Regions from separate parts of the Streptomyces sp. NBC_00289 genome, predicted to be linked through region 2. Evidence: riboswitches for the same ligand, from Rfam matches in the RefSeq annotation. Region 2 holds a riboswitch; each other region holds the start of a gene.
What was found. A riboswitch is a leader RNA that binds a small molecule or an ion and turns the genes downstream of it on or off. The one in region 2 is predicted to bind cobalamin.
Positions count from the first base shown of each region.

Region 1: it holds a riboswitch for cobalamin, as region 2 does, so the genes downstream of both, OG985_RS35035 (cobalamin biosynthesis protein) here and OG985_RS17130 (ribonucleoside-diphosphate reductase subunit alpha) in region 2, are expected to answer to the same signal.
Region 3: it holds a riboswitch for cobalamin, as region 2 does, so the genes downstream of both, OG985_RS32170 (prenyltransferase/squalene oxidase repeat-containing protein) here and OG985_RS17130 (ribonucleoside-diphosphate reductase subunit alpha) in region 2, are expected to answer to the same signal.

Region 1 is NZ_CP108046.1:7,746,283-7,752,052, forward strand. Features, by position in the region: gene OG985_RS35030 (cobyric acid synthase) at 1-1,531, opposite strand, end outside; gene cobN (cobaltochelatase subunit CobN) at 1-2, opposite strand, end outside; gene OG985_RS35035 (cobalamin biosynthesis protein) at 1,528-2,541, opposite strand; cobalamin riboswitch at 2,641-2,792, opposite strand; gene OG985_RS35040 (hypothetical protein) at 2,918-3,139, opposite strand; gene OG985_RS35045 (anion permease) at 3,174-4,412, opposite strand; gene OG985_RS35050 (class II aldolase/adducin family protein) at 4,597-5,319, shown strand; gene OG985_RS35055 (alpha/beta hydrolase) at 5,433-5,770, shown strand, end outside.
Region 2 is NZ_CP108046.1:3,777,141-3,782,910, reverse strand. Features, by position in the region: gene OG985_RS17130 (ribonucleoside-diphosphate reductase subunit alpha) at 1-2,330, opposite strand, end outside; cobalamin riboswitch at 2,448-2,612, opposite strand; gene mctP (monocarboxylate uptake permease MctP) at 2,751-4,379, opposite strand; gene OG985_RS17120 (DUF3311 domain-containing protein) at 4,376-4,639, opposite strand; gene OG985_RS17115 (GntR family transcriptional regulator) at 4,796-5,560, opposite strand.
Region 3 is NZ_CP108046.1:7,106,125-7,111,894, forward strand. Features, by position in the region: gene OG985_RS32160 (energy-coupling factor transporter transmembrane component T) at 1-703, opposite strand, end outside; gene OG985_RS32165 (SCO2322 family protein) at 693-1,337, opposite strand; gene OG985_RS32170 (prenyltransferase/squalene oxidase repeat-containing protein) at 1,334-2,572, opposite strand; cobalamin riboswitch at 2,684-2,825, opposite strand; gene OG985_RS32175 (MBL fold metallo-hydrolase) at 2,924-3,949, opposite strand; gene OG985_RS32180 (aldehyde dehydrogenase) at 4,134-5,597, shown strand; gene OG985_RS32185 (ferredoxin) at 5,601-5,770, shown strand, end outside.

The DNA of each region.
Region 1 (5,770 bases), 4.0 Mb from region 2:
ATGCGGGCGCTCCCGGTGGAATGAAAGGCAGTCCTTGCGGCGCGCCGGACTCGATGAGCCGCCACAGCGCGTCCGTGTCCGCGTGCTGTTCGATCAGGTCGCCGAGCCGGTCGAGCTGCTCCTCGCGCAGCGCGGCGAACGAGGTGTCGGCGGCCGGTACGAACCGGCGGCCCGCGGCGGCCGCCACCTCGCGCAGGAAGGCACGCCGGAAACCGTCCGACTCCAGGGAGCCGTGCCAGTGCGTGCCCCAGACCTGGCCGACCCGGCAACCGTCCAGGCCGTGCCCCTCGCCGTCGGAGATGAACGCGTCTCCGCCCATGACGTCGGCGACCCCGTGGTGGATCTCGTACCCCTCGACGTGTTCGCCGAGGGCCTCGCCGACGGGCCGGGTGAGGGTCTTCTCGCGGGCGAACCGCACCCGGACGGGCAGCAGTCCGAGTCCCGTCACCCGCCCCCGCCGGCTCTCGACCTCGTCCTCGATGCGCTCACCGAGCAGCTGGTAGCCACCGCAGATGCCGAGCACCGGCCGGCCCTCGGCGGCGCGCCGCGCGAGCGCGCCGGCCAGGCCCCGCTCCCGCAGCCACTCCAGCGCGCGGACCGTGCCCCGGGTGCCCGGGACCACCACGAGGTCGGCGTCCGCCAGTTCCTCGGGCCGGTCCACGAACCGCACCACGACACCCGGTTCGGCGGCCAGCGCGTCCACGTCGGTGAAGTTGGACATGAGGGGGACCGCGCAGACGGCGACGCGCAGGACGTCCTCGCCGACGGGTGGGGCGGTGGCCGACTCGCGGACCGTCCCGCGCAACGAGATGCGCAGCCCGTCCTCCTCGTCGATGCCGAGCCCGTGCCGGAAGGGCAGCACGCCGTAGGTCCGCCGTCCGGTGAGCCCGTGCAGCATGTCGAGGCCCGGCTCCAGCAGCGAGACGTCCCCCCGGAACTTGTTGACGAGGAACCCGGCGACGAGCTCCTGGTCCTCGGGGGACAGCAGGGCGACCGTGCCGAAGAAGGAGGCGAACACGCCCCCGCGGTCGATGTCGCCGACGACGAGCACGGGCAGCCGCGCGCCCCGCGCGATGCCCATGTTCACGATGTCGGTGCGCCGCAGATTGATCTCCGCGGGACTGCCGGCCCCCTCACAGATCACCGCGTCATACGTGCCCCGCAACTCGGCGAGACAGTCGAGCACGGTCCCCAGCAGTTGCCGCTGCCGCCCTCCGTGGTAGCCGCGGGCACTCAACTCGCCCACGGGCCGCCCCATGAGCACGACCTGACTGCTCTGTTCGCCGCCCGGCTTGAGCAGGACGGGATTCATCTGCACCGTCGGCTCGACGCGGCACGCCTGCGCCTGCATGGCCTGCGCACGGCCGATCTCGGCGCCCTCCCGCGTCACGAACGAGTTGAGGGACATGTTCTGCGCCTTGAACGGCGCGACCTTGACCCCCTGCCGGACCAGCCAGCGGCAGATCCCGGCGGTGACGACGCTCTTGCCGGCGTCGGAGGTGGTGCCGGCGACCAGGAGACCACCGTTCATGACGTACGCCCCTTCACGATCCGCGTGGCAGAGATCCGCGTGACAGATGTCCGCGTGACAGATGTCCGCCTGACGAGCAGTCGCGTGGCGGCGATCCGCGCGGCGACGGTGACGCCGAGCGCGAGAACACCGACGCGCCGGGAGAGCCGCGCGGCCCGTTCGATGTCCCGTACCCGCACGGCACGCCCCGCCTGGTTCAGCACCGGCCGCCGCTCCACCCGCCCCCCGTACGACAGGGTCCCGCCCAGCCGCACCCCGAGTGCCCCCGCGAACGAGGCCTCCACGGGACCGGCGTTGGGGCTCGGGTGCTTCCCGGCGTCGGCACGCCAGGCCTGTACGGCACCCCGCGGGTCCCCTCCGCCGACGGCGGCCAGGACGGCGGTCAGCCGTGCTCCCGGCCACCCCGCGAGGTCGTCGAGCCGGGCGGAGGCCCATCCGTAGCGCAGGTATCTGGGCGACCGGTGCCCGACCATCGCGTCGAGGGTGTTCACGGCCCGGAACCCGACGAGACCGGGCACACCGCCCAACGCGCCCCACACCAGCGCCCCCACGACCGCGTCCGAGGTGTTCTCGGCGACGGACTCGACCACGGCCCGGGCGATCCCGTCCGCGTCGAGGGCCTGCGGATCGCGCCCGCACAGATGCGGCAGCCGCGCCCGCGCGGCCTCGACGTCCCCGGCCTCCAGGGCCCGGCCGACGGCCCGCGCCTCGCGCTGGAGGCTGGTCGCGCCCACCACGGCCCAGGTCGCGGCGGCGGTCAGCGCGACGGAGGCGGTACGGGACGGTCGTACGAGCGAAGTGGCGGCGGCGGCCAGGGAGACGGCGCTTCCGGCGCAGACGGCGGTGTGCAGCACGCCGTGGCCCCGGTGGTCCCGCCACAGCAGGCGTTCCACGGCACCGGCGGCCCGGCCGAACGCGGCGACCGGATGTCCGCGGCGCGGATCACCGAGGACCAGGTCGGCGAGGAGGCCGGCGGCGGCGCCGTACGCGAAGACGCGATCGGCACGCATCGGCTCAGCCGGCCGAGGGGTCGGGCAGAGCGCCGGCGGTGAACCTCGAACGGCAGCCGAGCATGGCTATGTGTCCTCACTCAGGGTGTCCACGCCCTGGTTCGACGAGACCGGCGGTGAGAGTTCCTGGCTCCCGGGGCTTTCTACCCCGGTCACAGTGGCGGGACCGCGCCGGATTCACACCGGCTTCCTCTCTTGCCGCCGTACATGGCCCCGGCAGTCCACCACGGTCCCCGAAGGGCCGTCAACTTGCTGTTGACCTGCGAAGGGAGAGTGTGCTGAGGCCCACACACGCGCGGTCACAGGCGCCACAGAGAAGTGGGGTGCGGGACGGCGATCCGTCCCGCACCCCACTCGGTGTCCTGGTGGCGGCAGGTCAGGCGATGATCAGCGAGATGCCGTACGCCACCGCCGCGGCGCAGGCCGCGAAGCACACGTACGCGCCGGTGACCGCGAGCACGGCGGAGTCTCCCTGGGCCGCCGCGCGTTCGCGACGGGAGAGACCGGTGACGCCGAGGGTGAACAGGGCCACGAGGGCCACGGTGATCACGAGGCTGACCCCGAAGACGGAGCCGAGAGCTGCCCAGTCGATCTTCATGTTGCTGCTTCCTTCGTAACCGGGGGCGCGGGGCTCAGACGGTGGTGGTGGCCGGCGGGACCACCGGGTCGGCGGCCGGGGCGGGGATCGTGGCCGTGAGGTCCTCGGCGACGGTGCCCACGGGCGGCGGGGTCACGACGGCGATCGCCGTGGTCACCACGCCGGCCGGCTCCTCGGGGTCGTTGACGTTGCTGTGGTCGATGACCTCGCGCCGGGAGATCTTCCAGATGGCGGCGCTGGAGGCGATCAGGAAGACGGCGACGACCGCGGTGCCCCAGTCGCCGAGGTCCGTCACGGACTCGGCGAGAGCGCCGACCAGGGCCGCGGCCGGGAGGGTGAGGCCCCAGGCGACGAACATCCGGGTGGCCGTCGACCAGCGGACGACGCCGCCCTTGCGTCCCAGGCCCGCGCCCATCACCGAACCGGAGACGGAGTGCGTGGTGGACAGGGAGAAGCCGAGGTGGGAGGAGGCCAGGATGACCGTGGCCGCGCTGGTCTGGGCGGCGAAGCCCTGCTGCGGCTGGAGGTCGGTGAGGCCCTTGCCCATGGTGCGGATGATGCGCCAGCCGCCGAGGTAGGTGCCGAGCGCGATGGCGAGGCCCGCGGAGAGGATGACCCAGGTGGGCGGGTCGGAGTCGGGGGCGACGGCGCCGCCGGCGACCAGGGCGAGGGTGATGATGCCCATCGTCTTCTGCGCGTCGTTGGTGCCGTGGGCCAGGGAGACCAGGCCGGCGGAGGCGATCTGGCCGGTGCGGTAGCCCTTCGCGGCGGCCTTGCCGTCGGCCTTCCTGCCGAGTGTGTACGACAGGCGCGTGGCGAGGAACGCGGCGACGCCCGCGACGATCGGGGCCGCGACCGCGGGGATCAGCACCTTGGTGACCAGTGCGTCACCGTGCACCGCGCCGAACCCCGCCGAGGCGATGGTGGCGCCGATCAGGCCGCCCATGAGGGCGTGCGAGGAACTGGAGGGGAGTCCGACCAGCCAGGTCAGCAGGTTCCAGAGGATCGCGCCGACCAGGGCGGCGAATATGACCTCGGGACGTATGCCGGACTCGTCGACGAGTCCCTTGGAGATCGTGTTGGCGACCTCCACGGAAAGGAAGGCACCCACAAGGTTGAGCGCGGCGGACATCGCCACCGCGACCTTGGGCTTGAGCGCACCGGTCGAGATGGTCGTGGCCATCGCGTTGGCGGTGTCGTGAAAACCGTTCGTGAAATCGAACGCAAGTGCGGTTATTACCACAATCGCGAGGATCAGCGAGAAGTTTTCCATTTACCCAGGCAATCGTTCGAGGTCATTGGCTGGATGACCGTAGGCAATCTGGGTGAACGGAAGATGAACTGAGGCAGGCTGCACGGTGTCTGGAAGGGGCGGTTGTCGTTGCGTCGCTCCCGGGCGGCCCGGCGGCGCGTGATGACGGGCCGCGGGGCGGCGCCCGGCCTGGCAGGATCGCCGCATGGCTGAGCAACGACGGGACCGGCGGGACGCGCGAGGTGCTCGGGAGGGCGTGCCTGCGGGAGAGGCCTGGGGGCGCGCGCGCCCCGAGGAGGCGCTCGCCTGGGAGGCCCTCGTCACGACCGCCCGACGGACGGTCCAGGACGCCCTGGTCGTCGGGACCTCGGGCAACGTCTCGGTCCGCGTCGGGGACACCGTCCTGGTCACACCGACCGGCGTCCCCTACGACCGGCTCACCCCGGACGACGTCGTCGGCGTCGACCTCGACGGCCGCCAGGTGCTCGGCTCGCTCCTGCCGACGAGCGAACTGCCGATGCACCTCGCCGTCTACACCACCACCGACGCCCGTGCCGTCGTCCACACCCACGCCGTGCACGCCACGGCCGTCTCGACGCTCGTGACCGAACTCCCGACCATCCACTACATGGCCGCCGCGCTCGGCGGCCCCGTCCGGGTCGCCCCCTACGCCACGTACGGCACGGCGGAGTTGGCCGAGAACATGCTGCGCGCCCTCGCCGACCGCTCCGGCTGCCTGCTGCGCAACCACGGCACGATCACCCACGGCGCCACCCTCGACCAGGCCTACGACCGCACCGCCCAGCTGGAGTGGATGTGCCGCCTGTGGCTCACGGCGTCCTCGGTACCCGGCCTGAACCCGACGCTCCTGTCGGCGGAACAGATGGCCGAGGTGGGGGAGCGGCTGCGCGGGTACGGGCAACCCTGACGTCGGGTTCCGCCCGAGAGCACCGCCCGCGCCGGCCCGCCGGCACCGCCCCCGCCTCACTCCGGGCCGCCCTCCCGCTGGCCGCGGGCGGGGCGGGCCAGGACACTGGTCTGATGCGCACAGTCAAAGCGACGGCCGCGGCCGTCTCCGTGGCCCTCGCGGCCGGCGTGGCAAGCGTCGCCGCCGGCCGGTACGCCAGCGGCGCAGCGCTCAAGGCACCGCCGGGCCGGCCGCTGCCGACCGAGCCCCGCCTCACCGTGCACGGCACCGCCGCCGGGCAGATCGTGCTGACCCGGTCCCTGGCCTCACTGCGGCCCGGCACCTACGGACTCGCGGGCGATGGCATGCACGCGGTGGTGGGTCCCGTCCAGGAGGCCACTCCGCACCCCGCCGACACCGTCGTACGCCGCCTGGAACGCGTCACCCACGGCGCCCCGGAACCCGGCGGCAA
Region 2 (5,770 bases):
ACCGCGTCGGGGTCGGCGACCTGCTGGACGGGAAGGGTCTGCTCGGGCAGCGCCTGGGCCCGGGCGGCGCGGGCGATGCGGGTCGCCGGGCGCGAACGCAGGTAGTACGTCGTCTTCAGGCCCTGCTTCCAGGCGTACGCGTACATCGAGGAGAGCTTGCCGATCGTCGGCGTCTCCAGGAAGAGGTTCAGCGACTGCGCCTGGTCCAGGAACGGGGTACGGGCGGCGGCCATGTCGATCAGGCCGCGCTGCGGGAGTTCCCAGGCCGTGCGGTACAGGGCCCGGACCTCCTCCGGGATCCAGGCGAATCCGCTCACCGAGCCGTTCGCGTCGCGCAGCGCCTCACGGGTGCGCGCGTCCCAGACGCCCAGCTCCTTCAGGTCCCGCACCAGATACGAGTTGACCTGGAGGAACTCCCCGGACAGGGTCTCGCGCTTGAACAGGTTGGACACCTGCGGCTCGATGCACTCGTACACGCCCGCGATCGACGCGATGGTGGCGGTGGGGGCGATCGCGAGCAGCAGCGCGTTGCGCATGCCGACCGCCGCGACCCGCTCCCGCAGGGCGGCCCAGCGCTCCGGCCAGGTGAGCTCCACGTCGAAGTGGTCGGGGTGCAGTACACCCCGGGCGGTACGGGTCTTCTCCCAGGCCGGCAACGGGCCGTTGCGCTCGGCGAGATCGGTGGAGGTCTCGTACGCGGCGAGCATCACGCGCTCGGCGATGCGGGTCGAGAGCGCCTTCGCCGCCGGCGAGTCGAAGGGCAGCCGCAGCGCGAAGAAGACGTCCTGCAGGCCCATCACCCCGAGGCCCACCGGACGCCACCTGGCGTTGGAGCGGCCCGCCTGCTCGGTCGGGTAGAAGTTGATGTCGACGACCCGGTCGAGGAAGGTGACCGCGGTACGGACCGTCGCGTCCAGCCGCTCCCAGTCGATGTCGCCGTCCCGGACGAAGGCACCCAGGTTGACCGACCCCAGGTTGCAGACCGCCGTCTCCCCGTCGTCCGTGACCTCCAGGATCTCGGTGCACAGGTTGGAGGAGTGGACCACGTGACCCGGCTCGGCCGTCTGGTTGGCGGTGCGGTTGGCCGCGTCCTTGAAGGTCATCCAGCCGTTGCCGGTCTGCGCGAGGGTCCGCATCATCCGGCCGTACAGGTCGCGGGCGGGCAGGGTTCGGCGCGCGAGCCCCTCGGCCTCCGCCCGGCGGTACGCGGCGTCGAACTCCGCGCCCCACAGGTCGACGAGCTCCGGCACGTCGGCGGGGGAGAACAGCGACCACTCGGCGTCCGCCTCGACCCGGCGCATGAACTCGTCCGGGACCCAGTGCGCGAGGTTGAGATTGTGCGTACGGCGGGCGTCCTCACCGGTGTTGTCGCGCAGCTCCAGGAACTCCTCGATGTCGGAGTGCCAGGTCTCCAGGTAGACCGCGGCGGCGCCCTTGCGCCGGCCGCCCTGGTTCACGGCGGCCACCGAGGCGTCCAGCGTCTTGAGGAACGGGACGATGCCGTTGGAGTGCCCGTTCGTGCCCCGGATCAGCGAACCCCGCGCCCGGATGCGGGAGTAGGACAGGCCGATGCCGCCGGCGTGCTTGGAGAGGCGGGCGACCTGGTGGTAGCGGTCGTAGATGGAGTCCAGCTCGTCCAGCGGGGAGTCGAGGAGGTAGCAGGACGACATCTGGGGGTGCCGGGTACCGGAGTTGAAGAGGGTGGGCGAGGACGGGAGGTATTCGAGGCGGCTCATGAGTCCGTAGAGCGCGGCGACCTCCTCCAGTGAGCGCGCCGTGTCGTCCTCCGCGAGGCCGCTCGCCACCCGCAGCATGAAGTGCTGAGGCGTCTCGATCACCTGACGGGTGATCGGGTGCCGGAGCAGATAGCGGCTGTGCAGGGTGCGCAGGCCGAAGTAGCCGAAGCGGTCGTCGGCTTCGAGGTCGACCAGCGCGTCGAGCCGGTCGGCGTGCACGCGCACGAACTCGGCCGTGCGGTCGGCGACGAGCCCCTCGCGGTGTCCGACGGCGACGGAGTCGGTGAAGGTCGTCACGCCCTGCGAGGCGGCCTCGGCGGCGATGCTCAGCGTCAGCAGCCGCGCGGCCAGCCGCGAGTAGGCCGGGTCCTCGGAGATGAGGCCCGCCGCCGCCTCGGTGGCCAGCTCCCGCAGCTCCGTCGCGTCCGCCCGCGCGGACCGGCCGCGCAGCGCGGCGGCGGCGACCCGGCCGGGGTCGGCGTCGGGGAGGTCGGCGGTCAGCCCGGTCAGGATCCGCAGCAGCGCGGCTCCGGGACCGTCGTCGGCCACGGGGTTGGCTGCCGCTGAAGCCGGTTCGGCTGGCGCGATGGTCACGTGGGGCTCTCCCTCGCTCGGCACGGGGCCTTGCGGAGGGGGCGGTTCACGAGCGCACGCGGCGTCGCGTCCACCGGCCCATTCCACGAGGCCCGGACGTCCTGGCAGCCCGGCCGGATGGCCGGGCGCGCTGTCGGCAGGTCCTCGGACTGACGCTCGTACGCGGATATGCGCGCATGAGTACACCGTTGCGGGACAGTTCCGGATTCGCACCGGATTCCCCTGCGGCGACAGCGAGCATGAGCATACATCTTGTGCCGGGCCGCGGTTGCACCCCCAGATGTTGTGTCACGTCGGCTTCGGAGCGTGTCTGAGCGGCAACGCGGGGAGGGCGACGGCGGGGGCGGAGACGAGCTCGCGGAGACGCCGGCGGGCCGCCGGACGTGCTCCGGCGGCCCGCTGGCGGGTGCGTGCGTCGGGTCAGTGCGAGGTGCCCGCCGTGGCCGGCGGCAGCTCCACCTCCACGCCCGGATCGCCGGCGTCCGCCGTGTAGTCCACCGGGCTGGTCTCGTCGATGCCCTCGGGGGCCTTCGCGGCCTTCAGGACGAAGGTGAGGACCACCGTGACGACCAGGTTCAGCACGAACGCCGTCAGGCCGATGTAGCCGATCTCGCCGATGCCGGGGATCTCCTTCGCCGAGCCGCCGAAGTGCTTCTGGGTGGGGGAGGCGACGCCGTACGCGGCGAAGGTGCCGTAGACCATGCCGACCGCCCAGCCTGCCAGCAGTGCCCAGCGGTGGAACCAGCGGGTGAACAGGCCGCCGACCAGGGCCGGGAAGGTCTGCAGGATCCAGATTCCGCCCAGCAGCTGGAAGTTGATCGCCACCGTCTTGTCCATGGTCAGGACGAAGACCAGCGCGCCCACCTTCACCAGGAGGGAGACCAGCTTGGAGACCTTGGTCTCCTGGGCCGGCGTCGCGTCGGGCTTGATGAAGTCCTTGTAGATGTTGCGGGTGAAGAGGTTCGCGGCCGCGATCGACATGATCGCCGCCGGGACGAGCGCGCCGATGCCGATCGCCGCGAAGGCGACACCCGCGAACCAGTCCGGGAACATGTCCTCGAACAGCTGCGGAATCGCCAACTGCCCGTTGGTGACCTTCACCCCGGCCGCGATCGCCATGAAGCCGAGCAGCGCCAGCAGGCCGAGCATCAGCGAGTACAGCGGCAGGATCGTGGTGTTGCGACGGATCACCTCACGGCTGCGTGAGGACAGCGTCGCCGTGATCGAGTGCGGGTACATGAAGAGCGCGAGGGCGGAGCCCAACGCCAGGGTGGCGTACGTCCACTGCCCCGCCTCGGCCGGGACGAGCGCCCCGCGCGGCTTGCCCGTCGCCGGGTTCGTCTGGCTGAAGGCATCGGCCGCCTTGGCGAAGATGTCGTCGAAGCCGCCCAGCTTGATCGGAATGTAGATGATCGCCACCGCGATGACGATGTAGATCAGCGTGTCCTTCACGAACGCGATCAGCGCGGGCGCGCGCAGCCCCGACGAGTAGGTGTACGCCGCCAGCACACCGAACGCGATCAGCAGGGGCAGGTCCTTCACGAACCAGTTGGTGTTCTCGCCGCCGCCCACCCCCATCACGTCCAGCACGGCCTGGATGCCGACCAGTTGGAGCGCGATGTACGGCATCGTCGCGAGGATGCCGGTGACGGCGACCGCCAGCGACAGGCCCTTGGAGCCGAACCGGCCGCGCACGAAGTCCGAGGTGGTGACGTATCCGTGCTTGTGCGAGACCGACCACAGACGCGGCAGGAAGGTGAAGATCAGCGGGTACACCAGGATCGTGTACGGCACCGCGAAGAAGCCGGCCGCGCCGGCCGCGTAGATCGCCGCGGGCACGGCGACGAAGGTGTACGCCGTGTACAGGTCGCCGCCGAGCAGGAACCAGGTGACCCAGGTGCCGAACGACCGGCCGCCCAGGCCCCATTCGTCGAGGCTGTGCTCGTTCTCGGCCTTGCGCCAGCGTGCGGCGAGGAAGCCCATGGCCGTGACGGCCACGAAGAAGAAGATGAAGACGGCGAGCGCGACGCCGTTGACTCCGTCGTTCACGTCGACGCACCCCCGGTCCGTGCGGCGCGGGCGCGCTGGTCACGGCGCCACAACGCGTACGCGGTCATCGTCAGGACCGTGGAGATGAGCACCCACAGCATCTGGTACCAGTAGAAGAACGGGATCCCGATGAACGCCGGGTCCGTCTTCGCGTAGGAGCCGATCCACAGCATCGCGACGAACGGCGCTATGAGACAGAGCGCGATGACCACGCGGACCGGTGTCACCACCGGTGGTTGCACTTCGGGCACATCTGACATGTCGCGGCTCCGTCCCCTCGCTGATCACCTGGGCAATGCGCAGGCAATGTAGGCGACGGTGTCAGGACAGCGGAAGACCCCGTCCGAATATCGACTCCACATCCTCACTCGGCCGCACCGAACCGGGGACCTGCCCTGGTCGGAGGGCGGCGGAGCCTAGTCCTGCGGCCGCTTGAGCCTGGCCACGAACTTGTAGCGGTCCCCCCGGTACACCGACCGCACCCACTCCACCGGCTGTCCCTTCCGGTCCAGCGAGTGCCGGGACAGCATCAGCATCGGCAGACCCACGTCGGTGCCGAGCAGGCCGGCCTCGCGCGGGGTGGCCAGCGAGGTCTCGATGGTCTCCTCGGCCTCGGCGAGATGGACGTCGTAGACCTCGGCGAGCGCCGTGTAGAGGGAGGTGTACTTGACGAGACTGCGGCGCAGCGCCGGGAAGCGCTTCGCGGCCAGATGCGTCGTCTCGATGGCCATCGGCTCGCCGTTGGCCATGCGCAGCCGCTCGATGCGCAGCACCCGGCCGCCGGCCGTGATGTCGAGCAGACCGGCGAGCCGGTCGTCGGCGGTGATGTAGCCGATGTCCAGGAGCTGGGAGGTGGGTTCGAGGCCCTGGGCGCGCATGTCCTCCGTGTACGAGGTGAGTTGGAGCGCCTGGGAGACCTTCGGCTTGGCGACGAAGGTGCCCTTGCCCTGGATGCGCTCGAGCCGGCCCTCGACGACGAGTTCCTGCAACGCCTGGCGCACCGTCGTGCGCGAGGTGTCGAACTCGGCGGCCAGTGTGCGCTCGGGCGGTACCGGCGTGCCCGGCGACTGCGTCTCCGTCATGTCGAGCAGATGCTTCTTGAGACGGTAGTACTTGGGCACGCGCGCGGTACGGACGGTGGCCCCACCCTCGTTCTCCGCACTGCTGACGTCGGTGCTCATGCTCCGCCTTCCCGGCTTCGGATGCCGAAACGACCGACACCCGTCGGCCACGGCTCACATCGTGGCACGGCTCCGGGCGGGTTGGCCCCACACGCTCCGTGATCCCCTCTGTATACCGTCGGCGCCGGTGTTGGTCTAGTCCACCGCGCCGTTCCTCACGCTGTGGTACAGCGGCACTGGTCCGTCCGATCTGTCGCTTGCGCAATGAAA
Region 3 (5,770 bases), 3.3 Mb from region 2:
GCTCCAACGCGCCCTCCAGGACCGGCAGTCCCACATGCAGTAGGCCGCGTACGCCCCGGTCGGGACGACCGCGCAGCCGGCGTGCGGCGCGCAGCCGCTGCGCGTCGGCGATGAGGTTCGGGGCGAAGGTGAGGGCCACGACCACGGCCACGCCGGTCTCGTACAGGGCGCCCGGCAGGGACTTGAGGAGCCGGGCCGGGTTGGCGAGGGCGTTCGCGGCGCCGACGCAGATGAGGAGCGTGGCCAGTTTCAGGCCGTCGTACAGCGCGAAGAGGAGGCCCTCCGCGGTGACCCTGCCGCCGAGGCGGATGCCCTGGGCCCAGTGCGGGAGCGGCACTTCGGGCAGGGTGACGACCACATGCGTGCCGGGGACGGGGGAGCCGAGGACGACCGCGAAACCGAGGCGGACGGCGAGGACGGCCAGGGCGAGTTTGACGAACGCGGTGTAGGAGCGGGCGGTGGGGGTGTCGGGGCGGTGGGTGGCCACGACGTAGGCGGAGGTGGCGATGAGAAGGGCGAGGAGGAGGGGGTTGGTGGTGCGGGTGGCCGCGGTGCCGAGGGACAGCGCCCACAGCCACCACGCGCCGGGGTGCAGCGCCCCGCCGACCCGTCGGGGGCCCGGCCGCCCGAGGTCCGGCCGTCCCAAGTCCTTCCGCTCGAAGCCGTTCCCCTCGAAGCCCGGCAGCCGGGGCCTACGGCGCATTCCTGCGCCGCCTCGCCTGCCATACGGCCGCCCCGCCGAGCACCGCCACGACCGCGGCACCGGCGAGCAGGCCGAGGGAGGGGCCGTCGTCGTTCGTGGCAGGCTTCTGCTTCGCGCTCGCGTGCTTGCTCTCGCCGGCCGCCACCTGCTCCCCGCAGCCCGTCTTCGGGTAGCCGGCGATCGCGCACAGCAGGGCGTTTGCGTCGTAGCGCAGTGGTTTGGCCACCGAGGCCAGCGCTTCGGCCGTCGTCGCGTCCGAGGTCACCCGGGCGCAGGCGGTGCGCGCCGAGGGCGGGGTCTCGCCGGACGGGGCGTCCGCCGGCGTACCGAAGTCGACGACGAGAGCCACCCGCTTCCTGCCGTCCGCCGCGGGCGTTCGCGCGCAGATCGACGCGAAGTCGGCCGCGCCGCGCGGCTGCGCCGAGTCGCCGGAGTCCTCGCTGACCGAGAAGCGGAACCCCTGGACGTCGCCGTCGGTGGGGCGGCTGGTCGACGGGCCCTGCGTGGCGTAGGTCCAGTGACCGCCGGTGCGGTCCCAGAAGGACCAGTAGCGATAGCCGGCGGCCCGGGCCTGGGTCGCGTTGCCCAGCAGGAAGAGGGCGAGGAGCAGTACGGCGGCGCGGCGGCGCGTCACGGCTGCCGCCTCCTGTTGCGGCCGCTGATCAGGATGCCGATGCCGATGCCGGCGACGAGACCGACACCGACGACCCACCACACGTTGAGGCCGTCGTCGCCCCGGCTGCTCTCGTCGCTCTTCGCGCCGTCCGACGTGGCGGCGGAGACGGCGGGGACGGAGGCGGGCGTGGGGCCGGTCGCGTTGAGGAGCTTCACCAGGTCCTGGCCGCCGAAGTCGCGCACGTCGGAGGACTCCGCGTGCGCGGCGAGGATCAGCTCCGCGTACGCGGCCGGGCCGCCCTGACGCGCCCACTTCTGGAAGTTGGCCTCCAGCCAGCGCATCGCGTCGGCCGCCTTCTCGCCGTGGCCGGCGGTGGCGAGGGCGAGGACCGCGTCGGCCGTGTTGCCGTAGTCCGGCTGGTCCTCGGAGCCGGGAAGAGCCGACGTCAGATGTGCGTCCTTGGCGAGGGCCTGTACGAGGTGGGCGGCGCCGTTGTTCGCCGCCTGCTCGGGGTCGTTGGCGTCCTCGCACGTCACGGGCGCGTCGGTCGGCTTCACGGACTCCCCGGCCAGCCCCTTGCCCAGCGCGCCGACCACACCCGCGGCGGTCGCGTCCTCGTTGGCGGCGAGCCTGCCCTTCTTGTCCGGCTGGTAGGCGAAGGCGCCCGCCCCGTCCCCGTCGCAGGGGAGGGCGAGCTTCAGCAGGGCGTCGTACGGCGACTTGCCGCCCTTCACCACGTCGGCGGGCTTCTCGCCGGTGGCGGTGAGGGCGCCGATGACGGCCGACGTCGAGTTCGTGTCGCTGGGCCCGCCCGGGGCGTAGCCCCAGCCGCCGTCCTTGTTCTGCACGGACTTCAGCCAGCCGACGGCCTTGCCGGTCTCGGCCTCGTGCCCGCCGAGCGCGGCCAGTGCCTGTACGGCGGCGGCCGTGCTGTTGCTGTCGACCAGCAGCTTGGCGTCGCAGGCCTTGGCGGTGTCGGCACGGAACGGCGCGAACGCCCCGCTCGCGCACTGCTGCCCAGCCAGCCAGTCCACGGCCTCGGCGGCGGGCTTCACTCCCACGGTCTTCTGGGCGAGCAGGGCGAGCGACTGCCGCCAGACCCCGTCGTACTGCGGGTCGGTGGTGCCGTACAGCCCGGACGGCAGCGCCACCGACGGCGACGCGGACGGGGACGGATCGGCGGCGACGGCGGGCGAGGCCACGCCGGTCACGGCTATGGCGGCCAGAACCGCGGCGCTGCGGCGGACGTTCATGATCGGCGGGTGCCCTCTCCTGCGGAGAGCCGGGCAGCACGGGACACCCCGGCGGCTCGGCTCCGTGAAACCTCGACGGTGCCGCACACCGGCCGGCTGCCGATGCGCGTTGAGCCGGTCACGTACCGCGCGGGGTGATCCGGCTCACCGTCCTTGGCGAACGGCTCACGGTTGCGGGTCAGCGCCGGAATTGCACCGGCTTCCCCCCGTACGGGTGTGATGACGACGCCGCCACTCTACCGGCCCGTAACAAGACCCCTGAGGGCCGCCTGTGTGCCGGGTGGATTCGGCGCGTGCCGGTGACGGGGGGCCGGTCGGCCCGTCGGCGACGCACCCACCGGCGCGCGTGGTTCACACCGCCACGTACGTCACCGGGTCGCTCTCCGGCACCGCCTCCGCCCGCCCCAGTTTCACCAGGCGGCGCAGGTGGGCCTCCGCCTCCGACACGGCGATGTTCCTCGAGCCGTAGGGGATCTGGTCCCAGGGGCGGTTCCACTCCATGCGTTCGGCGAGCTGCCAGGGGGTGAGCGGGTCGGCCAGGAGGGTCAGCAGGCCGGTGAGGCGGTCCTCGTGGTGGGTGAGCAACTCGCCCACGCGGGAGGCCGCGTCGGTGAAGACGTGCTGGTGGGCGGGGAGTACCTCGGCGGGGGCGAGGCGGCCGACGCGTTCCAGGGAGTCGAGGTAGTCGCCGAGCGGGTCGGTGACGGTGGCGTCGTCGGGGTCCTCGTAGAGGCCGATGTGCGGGGTGATCCCGGGAAGCAGGTGGTCTCCGGAGAACAGCCGCCCGTGGCCCGGGAGTCGGGCGGGATGCTGTTCCTCCAGGTGGAGGCAGACGTGGCCGGGCGTGTGGCCCGGGGTCCAGATCGCGCGCAGCCGGCGGCCGGGGAGGTCGAGGAGTTCGCCGGGGACGATCTCCCGGTCCGGGAGGGCGGGGGAGAGGCCGGGCAGGGTGCTGGGGCGGGCGGCGCGCAGGGGGGCCACATGGGTCTCGGGGGCGCCGGCGGCCGCGAGCTTGGCGGACATGTAGGTGAACCACCGGTCGAGGCCGGTGGAGCGGGCCCGCCGTACGAGGGCCGTGTCGGCCGCGTGCATCGCGATCCAGGCGCCGGAGGCCTCACGGACGCGGCCCGACAGGCCGTGGTGGTCGGGGTGGTGGTGGGTGATCACCACACCGTGGATCTCGCCGGCCGCGGTGCCGCACGCCACCAGTCCCTCGGCCAGGGTGTCCCAGGAGGCGGGGTCGTCCCAGCCGGTGTCGATCAGCACCGGGCCGCGGTCGGTGTCGACGACGTAGACAAGGGTGTGGCCCAGGGGGTTGTCCGGGATGGGGACCTCGATGGACCGTACGCCGCCGCCGTGGTCGTACACCTGCGTCATGGCTCCCCAATCGCCGCGTTCCGGTCACTATAACTAGAACGAGTTTCGATGGGAGCCCGAGCCGACCTTCCCGTGGACGTCCCGTCCGTGGACTCCGGCGAACGGAACTGGTATCAGTCTTCGTATCCGAGAATCTGATGGATCGTCAGAGAAGTGGCCGGAACGGCCCCGGGAGGCAGTCGCCATGACCGAGCTCGAGCTCGTGGAACACGGACAGCTGTTCATCGGCGGGGAGTTGACCGACCCCCTGGGCAAGGACGTCATCGAGGTGATCTCCCCGCACACCGAGGAGGTCATCGGCCGGGTCCCGCACGCCTCCACGGCGGACGTGGACCGGGCGGTCGCCGCGGCCCGCCGGGCCTTCGACCAGGGACCCTGGCCGCGGATGACGCTCGACGAGCGGATCGAGGTGGTCGGCCGGATCAAGGACGCCATCGCCGTACGGCACGAGGAGATCGCCCGCGTGATCTCCTCCGAGAACGGGTCGCCGTACTCCTGGAGCGTCCTCGCGCAGGCCCTCGGCGCGATGATGGTGTGGGACGCGGCGATCACGGTCGCGCGGAACTTCACCTACGAGGAGAAGCGCGCCGGCGTCCTCGGCCGCATCCTCGTGCGGCGCGAGCCGGTCGGAGTCGTCGCGGCCGTCGCCCCCTGGAACGTCCCGCAGTTCGTGGCCGCCGCCAAGCTCGCGCCCGCGCTGCTCACCGGCTGCACGGTCGTGCTCAAGCCGTCGCCGGAGTCGCCGCTGGACGCGTACATCCTCGGCGAGATCGCGCGGGAGGCCGGCCTGCCGGAGGGCGTGCTCTCCATCCTCCCGGCGGACCGCGAGGTGAGCGAGTACCTGGTCGGGCACCCCGGCGTCGACAAGGTCTCCTTCACGGGCTCGGTCGCGGCCGGCAAACGCGTGATGGAGGTCGCCGCGCGCAACCTCACCCGCGTCACCCTGGAGCTGGGCGGCAAGTCGGCGGCGGTGGTGCTGCCGGACGCGGAGCTCGCCACCGCCGTCCCCGGCATCGTCTCCGCGGCCTGGATGAACAACGGCCAGGCCTGCGTCGCCCAGACGCGCATCCTGCTGCCGCGCTCCCGCTACGACGAGTTCGCCGACGCCTTCGCCCAGGCCGCGAGCGCGCTGGTGGTCGGCGACCCGCTGGACCCGGCGACCCAGGTCGGCCCGCTGGTGGCCAGGCGCCAGCAACAGCGCAACCTCGACTACATCCGCATCGGCCAGGAGGAGGGCGCCAAGATCCTCACCGGCGGTGGCCGTCCGCCGGGCCTGGACCGCGGCTGGTACGTCGAGCCGACCCTCTTCGGCGACGTGGACAACTCCATGCGGATCGCCCGCGAGGAGATCTTCGGACCGGTGATCTGCCTCCTCCCCTACGGCGACGAGTCCGAGGCCGTGAAGATCGCGAACGACTCCGACTACGGGCTCAGCGGCAGCGTGTGGACGGCCGACGTCGAGCACGGCATCGAGGTCGCCCGCCAGGTCCGTACCGGCACGTACTCGGTGAACACCTTCAGCCTCGACATGCTCGGCCCCTTCGGCGGCTACAAGAACTCCGGCCTCGGCAGGGAGTTCGGGCCCGAGGGATACGGCGAGTTCCTGGAACACAAGATGATCCACCTCCCGGCCGGCTGGGAGGGCTGAGCGATGGGCGTACCTCCCGCGCGAGCGCAGCCGACTGTGGGGGCGGGCGACCGCTGGCAGGTCGAGGTCGACCGCTCCCTCTGCATCGGCTCGGCCCAGTGCGTCCATCACGCCCCGGCCGGCTTCCGCCTGGACACCGCCCGCCAGTCCCGACCGGTCGAGCCGGAGTCCGA